Regions from separate parts of the Mycolicibacterium confluentis genome, predicted to be linked through region 4. Evidence: predicted binding sites of a transcription regulator. Region 4 holds the regulator's gene; each other region holds the start of a gene.
What was found. The regulator LexA, encoded in region 4, represses DNA repair genes until DNA is damaged. The targets are predictions, from matches to a motif close to CGAACANNTGTTCG.
Positions count from the first base shown of each region.

Region 1: a site for LexA is predicted at 3,069-3,082, ahead of G6N34_RS10150 (HNH endonuclease signature motif containing protein). Genes of this name have one in related genera too.
Region 2: a site for LexA is predicted at 2,450-2,463, ahead of G6N34_RS15690 (HNH endonuclease signature motif containing protein). Genes of this name have one in related genera too.
Region 3: a site for LexA is predicted at 3,801-3,814, ahead of G6N34_RS23300 (HNH endonuclease signature motif containing protein). Genes of this name have one in related genera too.

Region 1 is NZ_AP022612.1:2,197,359-2,203,330, reverse strand. Features, by position in the region: gene G6N34_RS10160 (phosphotransferase) at 1-983, shown strand, start outside; gene G6N34_RS10155 (heme-binding protein) at 1,070-1,432, shown strand; gene G6N34_RS10150 (HNH endonuclease signature motif containing protein) at 1,629-3,065, opposite strand; gene aceA (isocitrate lyase ICL2) at 3,258-5,546, shown strand; gene G6N34_RS10140 (Tex family protein) at 5,567-5,972, opposite strand, start outside.
Region 2 is NZ_AP022612.1:3,347,279-3,353,250, forward strand. Features, by position in the region: gene G6N34_RS15680 (acyl-CoA dehydrogenase family protein) at 1-175, shown strand, start outside; gene G6N34_RS15685 (hypothetical protein) at 538-954, shown strand; gene G6N34_RS15690 (HNH endonuclease signature motif containing protein) at 966-2,423, opposite strand; gene G6N34_RS15695 (SDR family NAD(P)-dependent oxidoreductase) at 2,675-3,445, shown strand; gene G6N34_RS15700 (SDR family NAD(P)-dependent oxidoreductase) at 3,510-4,271, opposite strand; gene G6N34_RS15705 (lipid-transfer protein) at 4,475-5,665, shown strand; gene G6N34_RS15710 (MaoC family dehydratase N-terminal domain-containing protein) at 5,662-5,972, shown strand, end outside.
Region 3 is NZ_AP022612.1:4,940,465-4,946,436, reverse strand. Features, by position in the region: gene G6N34_RS23325 (acyl-CoA dehydrogenase family protein) at 1-60, shown strand, start outside; gene G6N34_RS23320 (nuclear transport factor 2 family protein) at 71-466, shown strand; gene G6N34_RS28145 (SDR family NAD(P)-dependent oxidoreductase) at 463-1,182, shown strand; gene G6N34_RS23310 (flavin-containing monooxygenase) at 1,187-2,701, shown strand; gene G6N34_RS23305 (alpha/beta hydrolase) at 2,698-3,621, shown strand; gene G6N34_RS23300 (HNH endonuclease signature motif containing protein) at 3,818-5,227, shown strand; gene G6N34_RS23295 (class I adenylate-forming enzyme family protein) at 5,312-5,972, opposite strand, start outside.
Region 4 is NZ_AP022612.1:2,979,470-2,985,441, reverse strand. Features, by position in the region: gene G6N34_RS13860 (sunset domain-containing protein) at 1-1,973, shown strand, start outside; gene lexA (transcriptional repressor LexA) at 1,992-2,690, opposite strand; gene G6N34_RS13850 (LysM peptidoglycan-binding domain-containing protein) at 2,965-3,471, shown strand; gene nrdR (transcriptional regulator NrdR) at 3,608-4,066, shown strand; gene G6N34_RS13840 (PhzF family protein) at 4,097-4,792, opposite strand; gene G6N34_RS13835 (alpha/beta fold hydrolase) at 4,848-5,870, opposite strand; gene G6N34_RS13830 (proteasome assembly chaperone family protein) at 5,929-5,972, opposite strand, start outside.

The DNA of each region.
Region 1 (5,972 bases), 780 kb from region 4:
AGCGCCTGCCCGGTTTCGACGGGCCCCTGGTGGTTCGCCAGTTCCAGGGCGGGCAGAGCAATCCGACCTATCACCTGCAGGTCCCGGGTCACGAGTACGTGCTGCGCAAGAAGCCGCCCGGGAAGCTGCTGCCCCGCGCGCACGCGGTGGAGCGCGAGTACCGCGCGATAGCGGCGTTGGCCGACAGTGATGTGCCCGTGCCGCCCGCCCGCCTGCTGTGCACGGACGAATCCGTGGTCGGCACGGCCTTTTTCGTGATGGACCATGTGCCCGGCCGGATCTACCCGGACCGCGTGCTGCGCGAGGGCACGCCCGACGAACGTGCCGCGGTCTACGCCGACCTGGCGCGGGTGCTCGCGGCACTGCACGGGGTCGACTGGCGCACCGCGGGACTCGAGGACTTCGGCAGACCCGACGGATACATGGAACGCCAGGTCTCCCTGTGGACCAGGCAGTGGCAGGCCGCGCGCTGTGAGGACATGCCCGCGATGGACCTCCTGGCCGACTGGCTACCCCGCCATCTGCCACCCGACACCGAACCGGCGTGCATCGCGCACGGCGACTACCGGCTGGGCAACGTGCTGCTGCATCCCACCGAACCCAGGGTGGTTGCGGTCCTGGACTGGGAACTGGCGACAATCGGCCATCCGCTCGCGGACCTGGCCTATGCCTGCCTGACGTACCACTTCGACGCGGGGCCAACGGGTTTGGAGGGCGTCGCGGGTGAGGATCTGACCGGCACCGGGATTCCAAGCCAGAGCGAATTCGTTGCCCAGTACTGTGCGCACGCGGGCCGGGAGATTCCCGAGTCGTTGGATGTGTTCGTGGTGTTCTCGATGTTCCGCCTAGCATCCATCGTCGCCGGCGTGTGGCGTCGAGGACTCGACGGCAACGCCGCCGATGCCCGCGCGGGCACCGACGTGTTCCGCAACCGGTATCGTGACATCGCCGAACGCGGTTGGGCTCTGGCACAACAGTTGTAGGTTCTCGTTTGCTCGAACACCGGCACGCCCCACGTGGCGGTGATTTAATTCTTAGCGACCCTTCAGACCTGAAAGAGGAGCGACACATGGCTTCCACCGCCCGCCGCATCATTGCGGGAATTGTCGGCGCAGGTGCTGCAGCGGCAATGCTCGTCGCCGCCCCCACCGCCAGCGCCGAGCGTCCGCCGAACTGCACCGCGGCCGACCTGGCCGGTGTCGCGTCCAGCGTGGCCGCATCGACCTCGGCCTACCTGTTCACCCACCCCGACGTGAACGAGTTCTTCACCAGCCTCGAGGGCCTGGACCGCGAGACCATCGTCGCGAAGCAGAAGGAATACTTCGCTGCCAACCCGCAGATCCACGCTGAGCTCGCGGGCATCCGCCGGCCCATGGTCGACACCAAGGCCCGTTGCGGCAACCCGGTCGACGAGTTCCCGCTTGCGCCCTGAGGTCACACTGACCTGAACTCACCCTGGTGACCTGAGGTCACGCTGTCTACCTGACTGGCGCGCAGATCATATGTCTGCGTGCCAGTCTCTTATTGCGGCGCGAACCTGGCTGCGCCGGTACCGGTCACCCCACATGCGCCATGCCAGTTGCGCCATGCCTGTTCCGGCTGCGCGCACCCCGTGTGACCTCGACAGCTCAGGTGCCGTCGGGGTCGGGGCCATCGGCTCCCGGTTGGGGTGACCCGGTCCGCCCTTCGTTGCCCTCCTTGTAGGGGTTGAGGAGGTTTTCGGGGTGGTGGTGGTCATTCACCCGGGGCCCACCGTTGTCGAGGTGCGGTGGGGGGATCCATTCGCAGCGGCCGTCATCGCGGATCCGCGTGGTCCATTTCTCAGGTTCGGGGCCGACCTTGCGGTTGTCGGTCCCGCACGCCAGGGTCAGTTCGTTGACATTCGTCTCCCCGCCCTCGATCCAGTCTTGGGCGGCGTGATGAACCTGGCATTGGTAGAACGACGCGGTGCATCCGGGTGCACTGCAGCCACGCTCCTTGGAGAACAGCACCAGGCGCTGTGCTGGGGTGGCGATCCGTTTGGCCCGCCCCAGATACAACGCCTGCCCGTCATCGTCGAACACCGACAGGTAGTGGAAGGCGTGGGAGGCCATCCGGATCAGGTCGCGCATCGGCAGCAGAGACCCGCCGCCAGTGATCCCGAACCCCGCGCCTGATTCGAGTTCCTTGAGCGTCGTCGTCACCACCACCGTGACGGGCAGGCCGTTGAGTTTCCCGAGCTTCTTCGACGCCAGGATCGTCCGGCCGCCGGCGAGCAGAGCGTCGTGCTGGCGTTGAGCTTTGGTGCGGTGATCGGCCTTGATCTGCGCTTCTGAGGGCCTGCCGGTGACACACGGTGCCTCGTCGTCGGGGTTGCACATCCCGGGTGCGGCGTTCTTGGCCATCACCGGCTCCCAGACCGCCCACGCTTCCGGGGTGAGGTGTCCACTGACTCGGATGAGCCCGTCAGCACCCTGTTTGCCGAAGGTGAGGCCGCGGCGGCGTTGGATGTCGGCGTCGTTGAAGGCACCGTCGGGGTCGAGCCACAGCAGCATCCGGTTCAACGCCGCCCGGAAGTCGGACACTCCCAGGGTGAAGGCGTGTTCGGCGGCCAACTTCTCGGCCTCAACCCGGGCGCTGAGATCCACATGATCAGGCAACGCCTTGAAGAACTCCCGGCAGCTCTTCACATGTGCGGGCCCCACCCGGCCCTCAGCGACGGCGGCGGCGACGTGGGGCATCACCGGTTCCAGCACCTCACCGGTCAACGCGCGGCGGGGACCCAGTACCTCGGCGTCGGCGACGCGCTGGCGGGCCTCCTCGGCAGAGATTCGCAACCGATGGCTCAGGACTTTGGCGACCTTGTCCCCACCCAACGCTTCGGGGCCAAGCTCCCCCAACCGGGCCACCAGCTTGTGGTCGACGGCGGCATCAGCCCATACCAACTGCTGGCGAACTTCCAGCACGTCGAGCACCTCGCGGGCGCTGAGCCCATCGACCGGCAACGCGGCCAACTTCTCCTGCGCGGCAGCCAGCTCGGCGAGGACGCTGAACACGTCATCACGAGTCACCATCGCGGAAGTCATACTCGAACACTAGTTCGATCCACCGACAAAAACGCAGATGTTACCCCAGAAACCAAAGAGACAGAAGGGGTTCCAGAGCACGGACGGGCGGGTATCCCGACCCACAGGAAACTCAGCCTCGGAACCGCCCCGCCCACCCTGCTCGGCTCTGGATAATCAACTCATACCCGAGCTCGAAGAGGAGCACTGCGCATGTCGACCATCGAAACCCACCCTGAGATCAGCTCACCCTTCGAGAAGGACGTCACCGCCACCCAGGCGTACTTCGACAGCCCCCGGTTCGAAGGCATCATCCGCCTCTACTCGGCGCGGCAGGTCGCCGAGCAGCGCGGCACCATCCCGTCCGACTACCCCATCGCGCGCGAGGCCGCGACCGCGTTCCACCCGCATCTGCGCGAGCTGTTCGCCAAGAAGAAGAGCATCACGACGTTCGGCCCGTACTCCCCCGGCCAGGCAGTGGTCATGAAACGCATGGGCATCGAGGGCATCTATCTCGGAGGGTGGGCCACCTCGGCCAAGGGGTCGATCAGCGAGGACCCCGGCCCCGACCTCGCCAGCTACCCACTGAGCCAGGTGCCGGAAGAGGCCGCCGGACTGGTTCGAGCCCTGCTGACCGCCGACCGCAATCAGCAGTATCTGCGCCTGAAGATGACTGAGCAGCAGCGCGCCGCAACACCGGAGTACGACTACCGGCCCTTCATCATCGCCGACGCCGACACTGGACACGGCGGAGATCCCCATGTGCGCAACCTGATTCGCCGATTTGTCGAGGCTGGCGTGCCTGGTTACCACATCGAGGACCAGCGCCCCGGAACCAAGAAGTGCGGCCACCAGGGCGGCAAGGTGCTGGTGCCGTCCGACGAGCAGATCAAGCGACTCAACACCGCACGATTCCAACTCGACGTCATGCGTGTGCCGGGCATCATCGTCGCGCGCACCGACGCTGAGGCCGCGAATCTCATTGACAGCCGGGCCGACGAACGCGATCAGCCGTTCCTCCTGGGCGCCACCAACCTCAAGGTGCCGTCTTACAAGTCCTGTTTCCTGGCGCTCATGCGCCGGTTCTACAACGAGGGCGTCACCGAACTCAACGGCCACATGCTCTATGCCCTGCCGGAGGGTGAGTACGCCATCGCGGACGCCTGGCTCGACCGCCAGGGCATCGGCGCGTTGGTCGCGGAGTCGGCCAGAGCGTGGCTCGACGGCACCGAGACCTCTGTCGACGGGCTGTTCGACCAGGCCGAATCCAAGTTCGTCGACGTGTGGCAGGAGGACGCCGGGCTCAACACCTACGGTGAAGCGGTCGCCGAACTGCTGGAATTCCGTGAGCGCGACGGTGAATCGGCCGGCATGAGCGCGACCGAATGGCGGAAGTTCGCGGAGCGGGCATCGCTGTACTCGGCCCGCGAGAAGGCCCGTGAACTGGGCGCCGACGTGGCGTGGGACTGTGAACGCGTCAAGACACCCGAGGGTTACTATCAGGTGCGCGGCGGAATCCCGTACGCGATTGCCAAATCCCTTGCGGCAGCGCCCTTTGCCGACATCCTGTGGATGGAGACCAAGACCGCCGACCTGGCCGACGCACGAGAGTTCGCCGATGCGATCCACGCCGTCCACCCCGACAAGATGCTGGCCTACAACCTCTCGCCGTCGTTCAACTGGGACACCACCGGTATGACGGACGAGGAGATGCGGGCCTTCCCCGAGGAACTCGGCAAGCTCGGCTTCGTCTTCAACTTCATCACCTACGGCGGTCATCAGGTCGACGGCGTCGCCTGTGAGGAGTTCGCGACGTCACTGCGGCAGGAGGGCATGCTGGCGCTCGCCAGGCTGCAGCGCAAGATGCGACTGGTCGAATCGCCTTACCGCACACCGCAGACACTGGTCGGCGGCCCGCGCAGCGACGCCGCGCTGGCCGCGTCGTCGGGTCGGACCGCAACGACCAAGTCGATGGGCAAGGGTTCCACCCAGCATCAGCACCTGGTGCAGACCGAGGTGCCCAAGAAGCTGCTCGAGGAGTGGCTGGCCATGTGGGCCGAGCACTACAAGCTGGGCGAGACGCTGCGGGTCCAACTGCGGCCACGCCGCGCCGGATCCGACGTGCTGGACCTCCAAATCCTCGGCAAGGGCGAGGATCCGCTGGCCAACGTCGTCGTCGACCCGATCAAGGACCGGCATGGGCGCAACATCCTGACGGTCCGCGACCAGAACACGTTCGCGGAGAAGATGCGTCAGAAGCGCCTCATGGATCTGATCCACCTCTGGCTGATCCACCGGTTCAAGCCCGAGATCGTGTACTACGTGACGCCCACCGAGGACAACATCTATCAGACCGAGAAGATGAAGTCGCACGGCATCTTCAGCAACGTCTACCAGGAGGTCGGCGAGATCATCGTGGCCGACGTCAACCAGCCACGCATCGACGAACTCCTGGCACCGGATCGCGAGGCGCTGGGCCGGCTGATTCGCAAGGAGGACTGAGCCGGCCCCCGGCCCTGCGCCTATCGCCCGAAGCCGGCGTCGCGCAGGGCCTGGGCCATCGAACCGGCGGGGGCACTGGACTCGCGTCGCCCGGATCCCTTGCCGCGGTTGTTATTTCGCTGCTGACCGCCGCTGCGGCCTCCACCACTGGGGGCCGCGCGGGTGTCACGTGCCGGTTTGCCGCGTTCGCCCCGCTGCTCGTCACCCAGGCGCAGGCTCAGTCCGATGCGCTGACGCTCAACGTCCACGTCGACGACCTTGACCCGCACCACCTGACCGGACCGCACGACCTCGTGCGGATCGGAGACGAAGCGGTCCGACATCGCCGAGACGTGCACCAGGCCGTCCTGGTGAACACCGACATCGACGAACGCGCCGAACGCCGCGACGTTGGTGACGACACCTTCGAGGATCATGCCCGCCTTC
Region 2 (5,972 bases), 370 kb from region 4:
CATCGGACGCGCGGCGCGGTTCATCGGCCAGAACGCCGTGCAATTGCACGGCGGCATGGGTATGACCGAGGAACTCGCAATCGGCCACTACTTCAAGCGCCTGACGGCCGTGCAGTACGAGTTCGGCACCACCGACTACCACATCACGCGGTACGCGGAATTGACCAAGCCATAGGCTGAGCAGCGGAAACGCCGCTGACGCGCGGGTCCCCGGGCATAGACTGCCAGCGTGTTCTCCGAGACACGCTATGCGAGGAACGGGGACCTGCGCGTCGCCCATCGTTCCACCCGAGTGGGGCAAGGACGTCGCCGATCGCATTCCCGGTGCGAAATACGTTGCGCTGCCTGGCCACAACATCAATCACTGCTACGAGCCCGGCTGGCGGTCCTCCTTCCAGGAGGTCACGTAGACGCGCCTCGCCGCGGCCATGGGTGATCGCGATTCCCGGCGAGTGGCGCCTCTTCGCGGTCGCCTCTCCCCCGACTGAGTTTCCGAGACCGCCAACATAACCCGTCTTTGAGCGCGATCATCGAATGATGGCACTACAACCGTTCGCCGACACCGGGCACAACGACAACCATGGCCTGGTTGTCGCGCCATACATCCAGGTGATCCTGGCCGCCGTGCCGATGGGGAAGATCCTGGTCGTCGAGCACATCTCTGGGCAGTTGGCCGCACAGGACGGTGCCACAGTGAACTTCATCGAGGCTACGGTCCACGGGGAGAACTCAGTGGTGTACCTGCCGGTGCATTTCGTCTCCGGCGTGCGTCAGTTCGGCCCAGACCAGGGGCTGGGTCGACACCACCAATTCGGCTCTCCTGTCGGGCTTTACGTGAGCGGCGGGAACAACATTGTGGTTTCTGGCGGCGCCACGAAAGCGGTCACCGGCTCAGACCCGGGCGCGGCGATCTCGATGTTCGCCTCGGTGGTCGGGCATCTGGTCGACGCCTGAACCGGTCAGCCTCAGCTCGTATCCCGTTTTGCGCGTCGGCTTTTGATGCGTTGAATTCGTTCTTCCTCACGGGTGCGCCGACGGCCGGGCATCTGCACACCCTTGTCGAGGCTTGGCGTGCTCGACGGTGCGAGCTTCGACAGTGGCGCGGTGGTGGTGTCCCAGTTGGGGAAGAACAACCGACTGCCCGGAGACGTGGTGTAGGTGTGACCCGTGGGCGAAGTCCATTCGATGCGGCCGTCGGGATACTGGATGTCTGACCAGCCATCCTCGCCGACAAAGAACGTCTTGAGCAGATGATTTTTGCGGCACAGGCACCGTAGATCCGACGGATGCGTGGGCCCCGCCGGATACGGAATGGCGTGGTCGATATCGCAGGCTTGCGCTGGGGTGGTGCAGCCCGGGAACCGGCACCACATATCCCGGCTGCGCACGAACGCCGCCAACGCCGCCGACGGCCGATAGTGCGGCTCCGGCTCCGCCGAGGGAGTCTTGAGCGGGGTGACCTTGGCGTCGCCCAGAAGCAGCTCCCGCAACAGCCGGTTGGGAATGATACGGCCGTCCTCCAGCACCGCGGCCGGACGCCGCACCGGCGTGCTTGGAGGCGTCGCCGGCAGACTGGGTGATGATGCGCCAGGCCGAGACGCCGCCGACCGCGCTTCACCGGCACCAGTGGCATTCTCGGCCCGGGCCGAAGCCACAGCAGCCTCATCCGCCACCACATGAATCACCACCGGACTGCGAACTGGCTTCACCGAGGCGCCCGCACACTCAGGCCTGCCACACCGACACGCCAACGGCCCCGCATCAGCGGCCAACGCACCCAACGCATCAGCCCGACGCTCCCCCGCACTGCGCGGATCATCGGAGCACAGATGGCGAGCGAGCTCAGCGAGGCGTTTCCTCAACACCGCGGCATCAGTGCTGTAGATCCGCCCCCACATCGAGCAGGTCCCCGTCGCATCATCCTGCTTGCCGAACTCGACGTCGCGCCGGCGGGCGACCTCCTCAAACGTCGCCAGGGCCAGCGGGTCGTACTCGGCCAACACATGATCGATGACGGCATCCAACCTGGCATCCGACAAAGCACCCCAGCTCGCGGCCTGGGCGGCGATCACCCGATCGATGGCCTCCATCGGCTCGTCGTCGAGGACATCCCGCGTGCGAAACGAAATGGCCGAGGCCGTCCGGACCGACACCACCCCCGACTTGAGCAACTCGAACACCCGCGGCAGCCGGCTGAGCATGGCGCGGGCGAAACACATCTGACTTGACGCCTTCCGGCGGCTGATACCCATCGCCGCGCCGACCTCGGCGACCGTGAAATCCCACAGATCGCAGGAGCGGTGATTGCGCTCGTCGTCCGGGGTCAGACGCAACTCCATCAAGGCAAAGATCGCCGCCAGCCGCCCAGCAGTCGCGGCAGCCTCAGCACAAGTGGCGACACTGATCGCGGACACGACAGCCACGTCGTCACCCGGATCAAACACCACTTCGCACATACGTTCGATTCTCGTCATCTAAGACGCCGACCGCCACCCCCGACCGCCAACCTGTGGATGAAAACGCAACTGTGGACAACCACCAGCCACGACCTGGTTATAGTAGAACTGAAATTAACAACACTGGCTCAGGCGGTGCCCCAACGCACGCCCACCGAGTCAACGCGCTCCCCACCCGGTTGCGCACGAAAATTCTTATCTGACAGAGGGAGTCAGCGTTGACCGAGAATTCCTACGCAATCGTCGTCGGCGGGGCGTCCGGTCTGGGCGCCGAGATCGCCCGCACCATGGCCGCTCACGGCTATGCGGTGGTCATCGGAGACCGGAACCTTGGGGCCGCCCAGGAACTGGTGGCCCAACTCGGCGACGGCGGGCACGCCGCGGCCGCCGTCGACGTCTCCGACGAGGACAGCGTCGCAACATTTTTCGAGTCGGTGACCCAGCGCCCCGACAACTTCGACGTCGCGGTCAACTGCGCTGGCATCACCGCGCTCGGACTGGTCACCGAACTGCCGGTCGCGAAGTTCCGCCGCGTCGTCGATGTGTGCCTGACCGGCGCGTTCCTCTTCACGCAATACGCCGGCAGGCACATCGCCGACGGCGGCGCCATCATCTCCCTGAGCTCACTGAACGCCCGCCAGCCCGCGGTCGGGATGAGTGCCTACTGCTCCGCCAAGGCCGGCCTGTCGATGCTGACCCAGGTCGCGGCACTGGAACTCGGCTCCCGCGGGGTCCGGGTCAATGCCGTCGCGCCAGGACTGGTGCGCACCCCGTTGACCTCGGGCGCGCTGGGCGTTCCCGGCGTGGAGAGCGAGTACGTCGAGAACATCCCTCTCGGCCAGCCGGGCACTCCCCAGGACATCGCCCAGGCCGTGCTGTACATGGCCCAGGCGCAATGGCTCACGGGCGAGGTGCTCGACCTCAACGGCGGCGCCCACATGATGCGCTACCCGAACGTCAAGGCGCACTTCGAGGCCGCACAGGGCTGACCCCCCAACCACAGGAACTCCGGACCAGACAGTCCGGAGTTCCTGTTTTTCAGATGTTCTCAGATCACAGCCGAGTGGCGGCGTCCAGCCGGACGACCTCACCGTTGAGCAGCGTGGTCTCCATGAAGGTCGCGACCAGCGACGAGAAGTCGTCGGGGCGGCCGAGGCGCTTGGGGAACACGTGGATGTCCATCAGCGCTTCGCGACGCTTCTCATCGGTGCCGGCCAACATTCCGGTGTCCATGATGCCCGGGCACACCGTCATCACGCGGATGCCCCAGATGGCCAGGTCGCGGGCGAGCGGAAGGGTCAGCGCGACAATGCCTCCCTTGGACGCGGCGTAGGCGGCCTGTCCGACCTGCCCCTCCAAAGCTGCCGCCGACGACACGTTGACGATCAGTCCGCGTTCGCCGTCCGGGCCGGGCTCGTTCTGCGACATGACCCGAACCGCATGGCGCAGAACGTCGAACGTGCCGATCAGGTTGACCTCGACTGTCTTGCGGAAGACGTCCAGCGGGTGCATGTCACCCTTGCGGGACAGCACCCGGGAGGCCGGGCTGATGCCCGCGGCGTTCACGCACACGTCGATGCGGCCGAACTTCTCAGCCACCGCGTCGACGGCAGCGGCCACCGAGGCCTCATCGGCGACGTCAGCCTCCACGAAGAACGCGTTGTCGCCGAGCTCTGCGGCAAACTCCACACCGTTCGAGCTCGGCAGATCCAGGATGCCGACGCGACCACCCCGCTCGACGAGCATGCGGGCCGTCCCGGCCCCAAGGCCCGATGCGCCACCGGTGACCAGTCCGACCGACTTGGCGATTTCCACTGCTTTCCTCCATTTCGGCCCCTGGGCGACAGATCTCGGGGCGTGCTGAACCCGGAGCGGACAGTAGTTTCAGCCGCACCGCCAGTCAACCCGATAGTTATCTGCGATATCAGCCCGCATCCCGACCCAATGGTTGCATTAGTGCAGGGAGTATCCATATAGTTATTACTGATTCTAGTGGTAACCCGAATGTGAGGGTGGGTATGGAACGCAAGGTATGCGTCGCAGGGGTCGGCATGACCCCCTTCGCCAAGCCAGGCAAGAGCCGGGACTATCAGGAGATGGGTGCCGACGCCGCGCGCGCCGCCCTCGCCGATGCCGGGGTGGACTACACCAAGGTGCAGCAGGCCTACGCCGGCTACGTCTACGGCGACTCGACGTCGGGGCAGGCGACGCTGTACCACCTGGGGCTCACGGGCATCCCGGTGGTCAACGTCAACAACAACTGCTCGACGGGTTCGTCGGCACTGTGGCTGGCCCGCCAGGCCGTGGCCTCGGGTGCAGCCGAATGTGTTCTCGCAGTGGGCTTCGAACAGATGCGTCCGGGCGCGCTCGCCGCGGTGTGGGATGACCGGCCCAGTTCGACCGGCAAGTTCGAAGAGGTCGCGCTGGGCCAGCCCGGCGCCGACCCGAAGGCGCCGATGGCCGCTCAGCTGTTCGGCGGCGCCGGTGTCGCACACATGGAGCGCTTCGGCACCAAACCAGAGACGTTCGGCCGCATTTCGGTCAAGGCACGCCAGCACGCCGCACGCAATCCGTTCGCCGTCTTCCGCGACACCGTGACGCTGGAGGAGGTGATGGCCTCACCGACGATCTGGGGACCCCTGACGCGACTGCAGTGCTGCCCTCCCACGTGCGGTGCGGCTGCCGCAGTGGTGTGCAGCGAGGAGTTCGCTGCCGCCAACGGAATCGCGCAGACCGTCCACATCCGGGCCCAGTCCCTGGTCACCGACCTCCCGGGTGCCTACAACGGCGAGGACATGCGCCGCGTGGTCGGCTATGACATGTCGGCGAAGGCCGCCCAGGACGTCTACGAGGCCGCAGGCGTTGGCCCCGAGGACATTCCGGTGGTCGAACTGCACGACTGCTTCACCACCAACGAGCTGATCACCTACGAGGCGCTCGGCCTGACCCCTGAGGGCACCGCCGAGAAGTTCATCCTCGACGGCGACAACACCTACGGCGGGCGCGTGGTGACCAACCCCTCCGGCGGTCTGTTGTCGAAGGGTCATCCGCTCGGTGCGACGGGCCTGGCCCAGTGCGCCGAACTGGTGTGGCAGTTGCGCGGCCAGGCCGGTGACCGTCAGGTCGAAGGTGCCCAGCTCGCCCTGCAGCACAACCTCGGTCTCGGTGGGGCCTGCGTCGTCACGCTGTACGAAAGGACTTCTCGATGAGCGCCGAATCCCTCAAGGGCTACCAGTGGCCGGAGAGCAGCGTCGACGTCGAACGGGGCCGTGTGGCCATGTTCGCCAAGGCGATCGGTGAAACCGATCCGGTCTACTTCGACGTCGAGGCCGCTCGTGCCGCCGGTCACCGAGACCTGCTCGCACCTCCGACGTTCGTGTTCGGGCTTGATCTCGAACACTCCGACACGCTCGGCGTCCTCGAGGCCAACGGCGTGGACGTGTCGTCCGTCCTGCACGGCGAACAGAAGTTCGTCTACCACCGGCCCGTGTATGCCGGCGACACGCTTGAACTGCA
Region 3 (5,972 bases), 2.0 Mb from region 4:
TCCGAGATCGTGCACAACGTGCTGGCCACGCAACTCCTCGGACTCCCCAGGTCCTGGTGAAAGGAACGAGATGACCTCTGACCGCGAGGCGATCGGCGACCTGATCGCCGACTACGCGCTGGCCCTCGACACCGACGACATCGAGGGCTGCGTCGGGCTGTTCACGGAGGACTCCGAGTATCTTGTGTTCGGCAAGACTCTCGTGGGACCTGAGCGCGTGCGAAAGATGTTCACCCGTGCGCCGCGTGGCATGCATCTGACGGGGGTGTCCCGGGTTCGGATCGACGGCGACTCCGCCACCGCCACGACACAGGTGCTCTTCGTCGACGCCGCCAGTCACTCCATGCGTCCCGCCCTGTACGACGACGACCTCGTAAAGGTGGACGGACGCTGGCGGTTCCGTCGCCGCCGATGTCAGTTCCTCACGCCAGACGGCCTTTCCGACTCACCGCAGGACCAGCAGTGACGGCCTCCGGGCCTGTCGCTCTCGTCACCGGCGCCGCCCGCGGGCAAGGTGCGGCGATCGCCGCGCGCCTGGTCCGGGATGGGTTCAGGGTGGCCGCGTGTGATGTCTCGAGCGACGAACTCACCGCCAGTGTCGCAGGACTCGACGGTGTGATCGCTGTGGAGTTGGACGTCACCTCCGAGTCCCAGTGGCAGGACGCGGTGTCGCGGACCGTGTCGTCGTTCGGTTCTTTGACGGCGTTGGTGAACAACGCCGGTGTGCTGCAACGTGCGTCGTTGTCAGACGAGACCGCCGAAGGATTCGAACGTGCGTGGCGAGTCAACTGTCTGGGCCCGTTCCTGGGCATTCAGGCGTGCCTGCCCGCGTTGCGTGAGGCCTCTGGTGCGGCAATCGTCAACACCTGCAGCACGGGCGCTGTCCGCGCCTTCCCGAACCATGCTGCCTATGGGTCCTCGAAGTGGGGCCTGCGCGGACTGACCCAGATCACCGCCGCCGAGTTGGCCTCCGACGGTATCCGGGTCAATGCCGTGCTGCCGGGCCCGGTGCAGACTCCGATGCTCGACGAACGCACGCAGGCCAGGCTCGCTGAATCGGGCCGGCTGGGCACCCCGGGTGAGATCGCCGACGCAGTGGCCTTCCTGCTCTCCGAGCAGGCGTCGTTCATCACCGGTTCAGAACTCGTCGTCGACGGCGGCCAGACACTGCGGATTGGATGACACTGTGGCCAAGAGTCTTTCGGTGGGAATCATCGGCGCCGGCCCGGGCGGGCTGGCCCTCGGAGTGTTCCTGAAGAAGGCGGGGTTCAAGGACTTCACGATCTTCGACCGCGAGGACGGTGTCGGCGGCACCTGGCGAACCAACACCTACCCCGGTCTGGCGTGCGACGTGAAATCGCACCTGTACTCGTTCTCCTTCGATCTGAACGCCGACTGGACCCGGCTGTGGGCCGGTCAGCCAGAGATCCTGCGGTACTTCGAGGAATGCACCCGGCGACACCGCCTGGACGCGCACCTGCGGTTGAACACGGACATCGTGTCGGCCTCATGGGACGGCGATACCAAGACCTGGCAGCTCACCACGGCCACCGGCGAGCAGCACACGTTCGACGTGGTGGTGTCGGCGGTGGGGGTGTTCAATCAGCCACTCACCCCCGAGTTCGTGGAGGAGGAGCCGTTTTCGGGCACGGTGATGCACACCGCGCAGTGGGATCACTCGGTCAGCCTGGCCGGTGCGCGCGTCGCGGTGTTGGGCACCGGATCCACTGCGTCGCAGGTGCTTCCTGAGATCGCGAAGGAGGCCGCACACGTGTACTCCGTGCAGCGCTCGCCCACATGGATCCTGCCCAAGCCCGACCGCCCGTACACCGATCGCGAGCGATGGTTGTTCAAGTACGTGCCGTTGGCCAAGCGGATCTACCGAACCAGGCTCTGGCTGCGCAGCGAGAAGAACATCTCGGTGATCGAGCACGGCAGCGATAAGACGCAGGAGTTCAAGGCCATTGCCTTGAAGCAGTTGGAGGCCCTCATTCCGGACGCTGACCTGCGTGAGCGGCTGACACCGGATCATCCGCTCGGGTGTAAGCGGTTGGTGTTCGCCACCGACTACCTGCAGACTTTGGCGGGCGCCAACGTCGAGGTCGTGTCCTCGCCAGCGCGGGCGCTGCGGTCCAGGACTCTGGTCACCGAGGACGGCACCGAACTCGACGTCGACGTGGTGGTCTGTGCGACGGGGTACGCCGTCGCGGACTATCTGGGTCAGATCGAGGTGCGCGGCGAGGGCGGGGTCTCGTTGCACGACACTTGGCGCGACGGCGCCTACGCATACATGGGTATGGCGGTGCCAGGGTTCCCGAACTTCTTCATGCTCTACGGACCCAACACCAACGTGGGTTCCAACAGCGTGATCTTCGTGCTGGAGGCTCAGGCCCGTTACATCGTGCAGGCTCTCAAACGAATGCGGCGCAGGGGCGAGTCCTATGTGGCCGTGCGACGTTCTGCGACCGCCGACTACATCGCCAAGATCGATCGCTGGATGGTCGGCACAGTGTGGACGACGCGGTGCAGCAACTACTTTCGAGCCGCCAACGGTCGAGTGGTCACGCAGTGGCCTCGAAGTGCTCGGGTGTTCTGGGCCATGACCCGGCGATTCCGTCCGGGTGATTACAGCTTCGAGCCTTCGGCTATTCCCGACGTGCGGCCCATCGTCGTCTCGTCGCATTCGGCGGCGCTCTCGTGATCTCGCGATTGGCGCCCTCGTTGCGACCGTTCGCCGAGTTCCGCACCAACCTGGCACCCGAAGTGCTCGAAACGGTGCGTGCCTCGCTGGACTCGCGTCGGCGTGAGATCGCCGAGTTGCTTGAGACCCCGGGGGTTGCCGTCGTCGACGACGTGGTGGCCGTCGATGGCGGTCGCGTGGTACCCATTCGGATCTACCGTGGTGGGCATGATTCCGCCCCCGCGGTGCTGTACTGCCATGGTGGGGCGTTCGTCCTGGGCAACCTTGACACCGATCATCGGCAGTGTGCCGAGTTTGCGCGCCTTGCTGAGTGCACGGTGATTTCGGTCGACTACCGGTTGGCCCCCGAGAATCCCTTCCCGGCCGGATTCGACGATGCGGCAGCGGTGTTGGGCTGGTTGGTTGAGAACGCGACGGCGCTGGGTGTGGATGCCGACCGCATCGCGGTGGCTGGCAGCAGCGCTGGTGGGGCGCTAGCTGCCCGGTTGGCGCAGTGCTCTGCGGCCGGTTCCCTTCCGCCGATTGTGTTCCAGCTGCTCCACCAGCCCGTGCTCGATGACCGGCCGAGTCCGTCCAAGGAGGAGTTCACCACCACGCCGGGGTTTGACGGGGTTGCCGCACAACAGATGTGGAAGCACTATGTGCCTTCGGGGTCGGTGTCTGTCGCAGCGGCGCCAGCGCGGTCGGAGTCGCTTGATGGGCTTGTGCCAGCGCTGATCACCTGTTCGGAACTCGACCCATTGCGGGACGAGGCCATCGACTACGCGCTGCGGTTGATGTGGTCCGGTGTGAGTGTGGAGTTGCATGTCTTCCCGGGCACGTGCCACGGGTTTGACTCTCTGGTGCCGCAGTGGGAGGTCAGCAGACAGTTGTTTGACCTCCAGGGTGCGGCGCTGAGGACGGCGTTGCACGGGGTGTGAACGTTGCGCGGGGTGTGAAGTGGTGCGGCGCTGGGGGCGGTGCTGCTCGGTGGGCGCGTGCTGCTCCTGGGAGGTGGGTGTCTGAAATGCCCGCCTATGAGCGAATTTGGCCGGGAGGGTAAATCCCTTCTGGCCCTTTGGTTTCTCCAGCCACATCGGGACATGTTTTGTCGGTGGACCGAACTAGTGTTCGAATATGACCTCGGTGGCCGACCTGCTCTCAGAGCTTGAGGCCGTCCACGCCCGCCTCGCCGCCGCGTCCGTCGATGGCCTCTCCGCACTGCAGGTGCTGACGGTGATGGAACGCCTACAGAAGGTGGGTTGGTCCGACGCGGCCGTCGACCACAAACTCGTTGCACGCCTGCAGGAGTGCGGGCCCGAGGAACTCGGCGGCGACAAGGTCACCAAAGTCCTGACACACCGGTTACGGATCCCCGCCGAAGAGGCCCGCCAGCGCGTCGCCGACGCCGCAGTGTTGAGTCCGCGGCACGCTCTCACCGGTGAGGTGTTGGAACCGGTGATGCCCCACGTCGCCGCCGCCGTCGCTGAGGGCCGGGTGGGGCCCGCACATGTGAAGAGCTGCCGGGAGTTCTTCAAGGCGTTGCCTGATCATGTGGATCTCAGCGCCCGGGTTGAGGCCGAGAAGTTGGCCGCCGAACACGCCTCCACCCTGGGGGTGCCCGACTTTCGAGCCGCGCTGAATCGGATGCTGTTGTGGTTGGATCCCGATGGGTCGTTCAACGACGCCGACATCCAACGCCGCCGCGGCCTCACCTTCGGCAAACAGGGTGCTGACGGGCTCATCCGAGTCAGTGGACACCTCACCCCCGAAGCCTGGGCGGTCTGGGAGCCGGTGATGGCCAAGAACGCCGCCCCCGGGATGTGCAACCCCGACGACGAGAACCCGTGTGTCACCGGCAGGCCCACCGAGGAACAGATCAAGGCCGATCACCGCACCAAAGCTCAACGCCAGCACGACGCTCTGCTCGCCGGCGGCCGGACGATCCTGGCGTCGAAGAAGCTCGGGAAACTCAACGGCCTCCCGGTCACGGTGGTGGTGACGACAACCTTGAAGGAGTTGCAGTCCGGGGCGGGGTTCGGGATCACTGGCGGCGGGTCTCTGCTGCCGATGCGTGACCTGATCCGGATGGCCTCCCACGCCTTCCACTACCTGTCGGTGTTCGACGATGACGGGCAGGCGTTGTATCTGGGGCGGGCGAAGCGGATCGCCACCCCCGCCCAGCGCCTGGTGCTGTTCTCCAAGGAGCGTGGCTGCTCCGCCCCCGGGTGCACCGCCTCGTTCTACCAATGCCAGGTCCATCACGCCGCCCAAGACTGGATCGAGGGCGGAGAAACCAACGTCAACGAACTCACGTTGGCCTGCGGGACCGACAACCGCAAAGTCGGCCCAGAACCTGAGAAATGGACCACGCGGATCCGCGATGACGGCCGCTGCGAATGGATCCCCCCACCGCACCTCGACAACGGTGGACCACGGGTCAACGACCACCACCACCCCGAAAACCTCCTCAACCCCTACCAGGAGGGCAATGAAGGGCGGCCCGGGTCACCCCAACCGGGAGCCGATGACCCCGACGGCAACTGAGCCGCCGGGGCACCCGGGGCGGCCCGGCGCAGTCGAGGCCGTCCGAGCCGGGCTTCGGCGGGAGTTGAGGGGGCGCGACCGCAACTAACGCAGTCGAGGCGCGTAGAGGGTGCGCAGGTGCCGGCGCTCGTCGGCGAGGTCGCGGCGGATGATCTTGCCGCTGGCGGTGCGGGGGAACTCCCCGTCCCACGCCACGACTTGCTCGGGGAGCTTCCAGCGGGCTAGGCCGGTGGCGAGCAGGGCATCGACCACGTCGTCAAAGCTCAGGTCGGAGGCAACAGAAGCGCGAACCGCCAGCGCCACACGCTCACCTGTCACGGGGTCGGGGACGGCGAAGGCCGCGCACTCACCGAGAACTGCTGCTGCGGCATCGATCTCGGCCAGCGACATCTTCAACCCCTTACGCGCAGCGACATCCTTGAGGCGTCCGGTGATTCGGACACGGCCACCGGCAACCTCAGCTTGGTCCCCGGTGCGCACCCACCCGTCGCAGAAGGCATTCACATTGTCCGCGGGATTGAGGTATCCGTGGAACTGATGCGGCCCGCGAATCAACAGCTCGTCGGGTCCCTCAGCGCGGACGGACACATCGACACCAGGTAGAGGTGCGCCGTCATGACCGGAATCGTCATTGAACTCGGTGGCAGTCGAGAACGGCACCTCAGAGGAGCCGTAGACCCGCACATAACCGACGTTCAACCGCTCGGCGGCCGAAAGCACAGCCGGGCCGATCATCGTCCCGCCC
Region 4 (5,972 bases):
ACCGCGACCTCGGCGGACCCGCGGACAGTGATCTGGGCTTCCCGAACATCGATGAGGGTCCGGGCCGGATCAGCCCGGAGAGCCGTAACAGCACGTTCAGCGCCGCTGACAACCCCGTGATCTTCTGGACGCCGGAGACCGGCGCCTGGGTGGTGCGCGGTGCGATCAATGCCGCGTGGGACAAGCTCGGTGGCTCGGCTGGCGTCCTCGGTGTCCCCATCGCCGACGAGACGTACACCGGCGACGTCATCTCGCAGCGGTTCACCGGTGGTCAACTGTCGTTCGACACCGGCACCAAGGTCTTCACGACCGAACCGGCCGACCTTGCCGGACAGCTTGTCGGCCTTGAGATCCCGTCCGACGCGGCGTCGGCGATCGCGACCGCCTGGCGTGCCGCCGGCGGGTCCTCAGGACCGCTCGGGGTCAAGGCCGGGGAGCAGTACGCCATCGGAGACGCTGGGGCCGGACAGAACTTCTCCGGCGGCAAGGTGTTCTACAGCCCGGAGACGGGCGCCCATGCCGTTTCGGGGGACATCCTGGCCAAGTACGAGTCGGCCGGTGGTCCCACCGGAGACTTCGGTCTTCCGGCCGGCGGTGAGGCCGACGGCGGGGTGCCGGACAGCCGGATCCAGGTCTTCTCCGCGCCGGACAATCCGACGATCTTCTGGACGCGGGAACACGGTGCTGTCATCGTGCGCGGCGCCATGAAGGCCGCGTGGGACAAGCTGGGCGGCGCCACGGGTGCGCTCGGCGTCCCCACTGGGGATCAGAACACCGAGGGCGGGATTGTCACGCAGAAGTTCAGCGGTGGCGAGCTCTCGTGGAACAGTCAGGACAACACCTTCACCTCCGATCCCGCGAACCTGGCGCAGTCGCTGGGCGGGCTCGAGATACCGGACGCACCCGTGCCGAGCGCCCCGCCCGCGGCCCCCGAAGGTGAGACGGACAGCGGAATCACCTGGCAGAGCTGGTGGCTGTGGTGGATCATCCCGGTCGCCCTGCTGCTGCTGGGTTCGGTGTACGCCTTGGTCGCGATGCGCAGGCGCCGGTCCGCGCAGCACGCCGACTACGACGACGAGGACGACGACGAGGACGAGGGCCCCGACGCCGGGTACGAGCCCGGCTACGACTCGGGGTACGAGCCCACGTACGAGAAGAGGTTCGGCGAGGCCCGCGACGACGAGAACGGTTGGTCGCGCCGCACGGACTTCGGCGAGCACGACGACGACGCCTACCTGCCGCCGGTGTCGCGGCCTGCGTGGGGCGAAGAGACCACGTCGCTGCCCCGCCTTGCACCACAGGCCGACGACGACGACGGTCTGTTCACTCATCGCGGCGCCCACGAGTCGGCCGACGCGGTCGAGGACGACGAGGACGATCTCGACGCCGACACCGCTCCGACCCGGGTCATCAATGTTGGTGACGATCAGGCCGGACGCCACGCCGCACACGATGTGGGCGACCAGTCCTGGTCCTCGCAGCCGGACGACGACGACGACTACCTGCCGGGTCCGGGCTCGCTGTTCGCGCCCGTCTACGGCGCGGCGCCGCCGCCCGCGCGCAGCTTCGAGGCGCCGCCCAGCCGGTACGTGTCGCAATACGAGCAGGACTATCAGCAGGACGTCAACGCCGGCTACCAGGAACCGGAACGCGGCTACCAGGAACCGGAACGCGGCTACCGGGAATCGGACTACGAGGAGCCGGACTACGGCGACCAGGGCCAGCGCGACGAGGACGCCGTGGTCGTGTCGGGCGAGGCCGAGGACGAACATGCGGAGGTGGCCGCACCGCCGGCCATCCATCTGCCGCTCGACGACCCGCATACGGCGCCAGAGGGCTATCCCGTGAAGGGCAGCATGCGAACGGGGCGCTACCACGTACCGGGATCACCCGGCTACGACGAGACGGTCGCCGAGATCTGGTTCGCCAGCCCGGAATTGGCTGAGGCGAACGGGTTCAGCCGCGCCGACTGACCGCGTTCAGACCGCGGCTCAGATCTTGCGGATGACGGTCACGACCTTGCCGAGAATGGCCGCGTCGTTGCCCGGGATCGGGTCGAACGCCGGGTTGTGGGGCATCAACCACACCTGACCCGCGGTGCGCTTGAAGGTCTTGACCGTGGCTTCGCCGTCGATCATCGCGGCCACGATGTCACCGTTGTCGGCGACATTCTGCTGGCGTATGACGACCCAGTCGCCGTCGCAGATCGCGGCGTCGATCATGGACTCGCCGACCACCTTCAGCAGGAACAGCGAACCCTCGCCGACGAGTTCACGCGGCAGCGGGAAGACATCCTCGACAGCCTCCTCGGCGAGGATGGGGCCGCCAGCCGCGATCCGTCCCAGCACGGGCACGAACGTGGGTTCCGGCAGGGCGTCGGATCCGGCCACGTCGGTCGCCACGGCGTGCGCAACATCATCAGCGCCACGGACGTCCACCGCGCGGGGGCGGTTCGGGTCACGGCGCAGATAGCCCTTGCGCTCAAGGGTGCGCAGTTGGTGGGCCACCGACGAGGTCGACGTCAGGCCCACCGCGTCGCCGATCTCGCGGATGCTCGGGGGATAGCCCCGTGTGGTCACCGAGGCCCGGATGACCTCGAGGATGGTCCGCTGCCGCTCGGTGAGAGCAGGGTCGAGCGCGCCTTCGCGACTGGTCGCGGGTGAACTGCTGCCGTTCTCGGTGTCAGCCATGCGTTCGAATGTAGTCCCGCAGGGGGCAAGAATCAAACATGTGTTCGAGGCGTGTCGCCATCTGTCCTGCTGGTGCCCCTGTGGCCGGTGATGTTGGTGTGGCGAGGACTCGTCGCGGCGGCCTGGAGCGATTTTTTGTCGGAGGCCCGTTCTATCGTTCGGCTACGGTTCGATCACATGTTCGGTTTCAGACTTCTAGTCGAACACATGATCGATTATATTCGAACACAGGAGCGAACGCATGGACCGCCCGCAGCGACCGAAAGGACCGGACATGACCCACACCAGCGTGTACCCGAGGACCGCATCGGCCTTCTGTGAAGACAGGTGGCCCGCCCCCCGGACGTCCCCGGGCGTCGACGCACCGCGGCGCCCTCGGAGCGGCAGCGGCGTCGCGGGACGGCCCGCACCGGCGCGACCGGCGGCCATCGCGCCGCGCTACCGCGGTACCGGAGTGCGGGTGTCGCGCGCTCCCCATGCCCGCACGCCCGGGCGCCGGATCACGCCGTTGACCCTGGTGGGCCTGGCCTTCACGGCCGCGCTGATCACGATGTGGCTCGGCGTGGTCGCGCAGTTCGGTGAGGCCGCGCACGCCTCGGCCCCGGTTCCGGATCGACTGGCAGTGGTGCAGGTCCGGTCGGGGGAGACGCTGGCCCACGTGGCCGCCCGGGTGGCGCCGGATGCCCCGGTGAACAGCGTGGTGGACCGCATCCGTGAACTCAACGAGCTCGAGTCCGGGGCGCTGGACGCCGGCCAGACGCTGATCGCGCCGGTCGCCTGACAGCCGTACGTTCGAATTCAGGTGGCGGACAGTCATGATCGTCGTGGACTTCGGTGCCCTGGCCGCTGAGCGGCGCACCCAGGTAGTCTCTGAGTCGTTGGGGTCATCCCACAGGCGGCACGACGAAGGAGCGGGCATGCACTGTCCTTTCTGCCGGAATCCTGACTCGCGTGTCGTGGACTCCCGGGAGACGGACGAAGGCCAGGCCATCCGTCGGCGCCGTTCCTGTCCGGAGTGTGGGCGCAGATTCACCACTGTCGAGACGGCCGTGCTCGCCGTCGTGAAACGCAGCGGGGTCACTGAACCGTTCAGTCGGGAGAAGGTGATCAGCGGCGTGCGCCGGGCCTGTCAGGGGCGCCAGGTGGACGATGACGCGCTCAACCTGCTCGCCCAGCAGGTCGAGGACGCGGTCCGGGCCGCAGGTCCTGAAGTTCCGAGCAACGAGGTTGGTCTCGCGATTCTGGGGCCGCTGCGGGAACTCGACGAGGTCGCCTACCTCAGGTTCGCCTCGGTGTACCGGTCTTTCACCTCGGCCGACGACTTCGAACGCGAAATCGAGGCCCTGCGTCAGCACCGCGGGGTCTCCGCGGGTTGACCCTGGCGTTCCTGCTGTCCTGGGGCAGTTTCAGTCGACGCGCCGAATGCCGTCGTTGACGGCGGCGCCGGCAACCTGCACCCAGCCCTCGGGCGACCACGTTGTCTCGATGCGCGAACCCTGGCCCTGCGTGATGCGCAGGTCCCGGCTGAGGTAGTCGGTGATGCGCACCGCCGCAGCGCCAGTGGCCTCGTCCTCGACGATGCCCAGATGTGGCGCGAACATCCGGGAGCGGATCTCCCCGGCATCCCGGTCGGTCCACGTCCACAGATAGTGCTCGACGTCGTCGGTGTAGTCGGCGGGATCGGCCGCCATCAGTTCGTCGACCGAGTCCAGATCATGGATCGCGAACTCAGGCGCCCATTCGGAGCGTGCGCTGATTGAGGTGAGCCTGTCAGGGCCGACGTCGTAGTTGACCTGAACGATCCCGGCTGCGGTCTGCAGCGTGTGCACGGGTGTCCCGATCTCCTTGAGCCACCACGATGCACCCACGGTCGGGTGGCCCGCGAACGGCAATTCGGTTGTCGGCGTGAAGATCTGCACCTGTGCCGTCGCCGCGCCGGCAGCCGGGATGTGGACGTAAATGGTTTCGCTGTAACCTAATTCAGCGGCAAGGGCCTGCCGGTCCTCGGGCGCGACGGTCCTCGCGTCGACCACGCCGAGTGGGTTGCCGTAGTTGCCGTCTGAGTCGGTGAACACCCGAAGCACCGTGACGTCGATACCCATGTCCCGACTGTACTGGGCAGTGACGCGGATTTGGTCTGGATCCTCGGCGACGGTCTCAGGTCGCCGAACGCTCGTCGTGACCCATCGCGTCGAGGACTGCGACCTTGGTGTCGGACGTGCCGGTGAGGGTGGATTCGGTGATCCCGGACCGCAGGAGTTCCCGCAGTGCGGCCTGGTCGTATTCGGCCGGTGCGGTGGTGTCGATGAAGCGCTCGACGACCTCGACGAAGCGGTCGGGGTCGTCGTGGAACGGAAAGTGGCCTGAGCGTGGGAAGATCTCGAGTTGTGAGCCGGGCATGGCGGCGTGCGCCATGCGGGCATGGGCCACCGGGATGACGACATCCTGGTCACCCCAGATGAGTTGCACAGGAACCGATTCCGTCAAATAACACCGGTCGAGCATCGTCACCACCTGGCCACGCCAGTCAACAACGGCACGCAGGGTGCGGGTGAAGGCCGACGATGCGGTCGGTTCGGGCAGGTCGCGCAGGATGCGCAGCACATCGGGCAGGTCGCGCCCGACACGAGTGGATCCGAGCACCGCGCCCGCGGCCTTGCCGAATGCCTGCAGCGCGGGCAGCACCATCGGCAGTCGCAGCAGTCCCAGCGCCTCGCCGCCCAACGGCAGGGAGGCCATCCGCAGCGCCACGTTGACGTCCTTGGTCACACCGCCTGCCCCGACCAGGATGAGACGCTCCAACAACTGCGGGAACTGATAGGCGAACTGCATGGCGACTCCGCCGCCGAGGGAATGACCGATGACCGTGACGCGCTCGATGTCGAGCACGCTGAGTAGGTCGCGCATGCCGTTGGCGTAGGCCGCCACCGAATAGTCGGCTCGCGGCTTGTCGGACTGCCCGTGGCCCAGGAGGTCGGGCGCGATCACCGTGAATCGTTGGGCGAGCTTGGCGTGCACGGTGTCCCACGTCGTCGAGTTGTCGCCGATGCCATGGATCAGCAGCAGGGCGGGACCCGTTCCGGCGATCCGGAACGCCCGCCGGTAGCCGTGGATCGTGCGGTATTCGAGCGTGGGGGAGAGCTCGCGCACCGACCGGAGGTTCGGCTTCTGTGGGCTCATAACGCCAACCTCGTCGTCGGGCCCGGTGGGGCGTTGTCTCTACGGCCCGCCGTCGTGTTTACAGCGTGCCGTCGTCGTCCCGGAACGGATCCCGATTCTTCT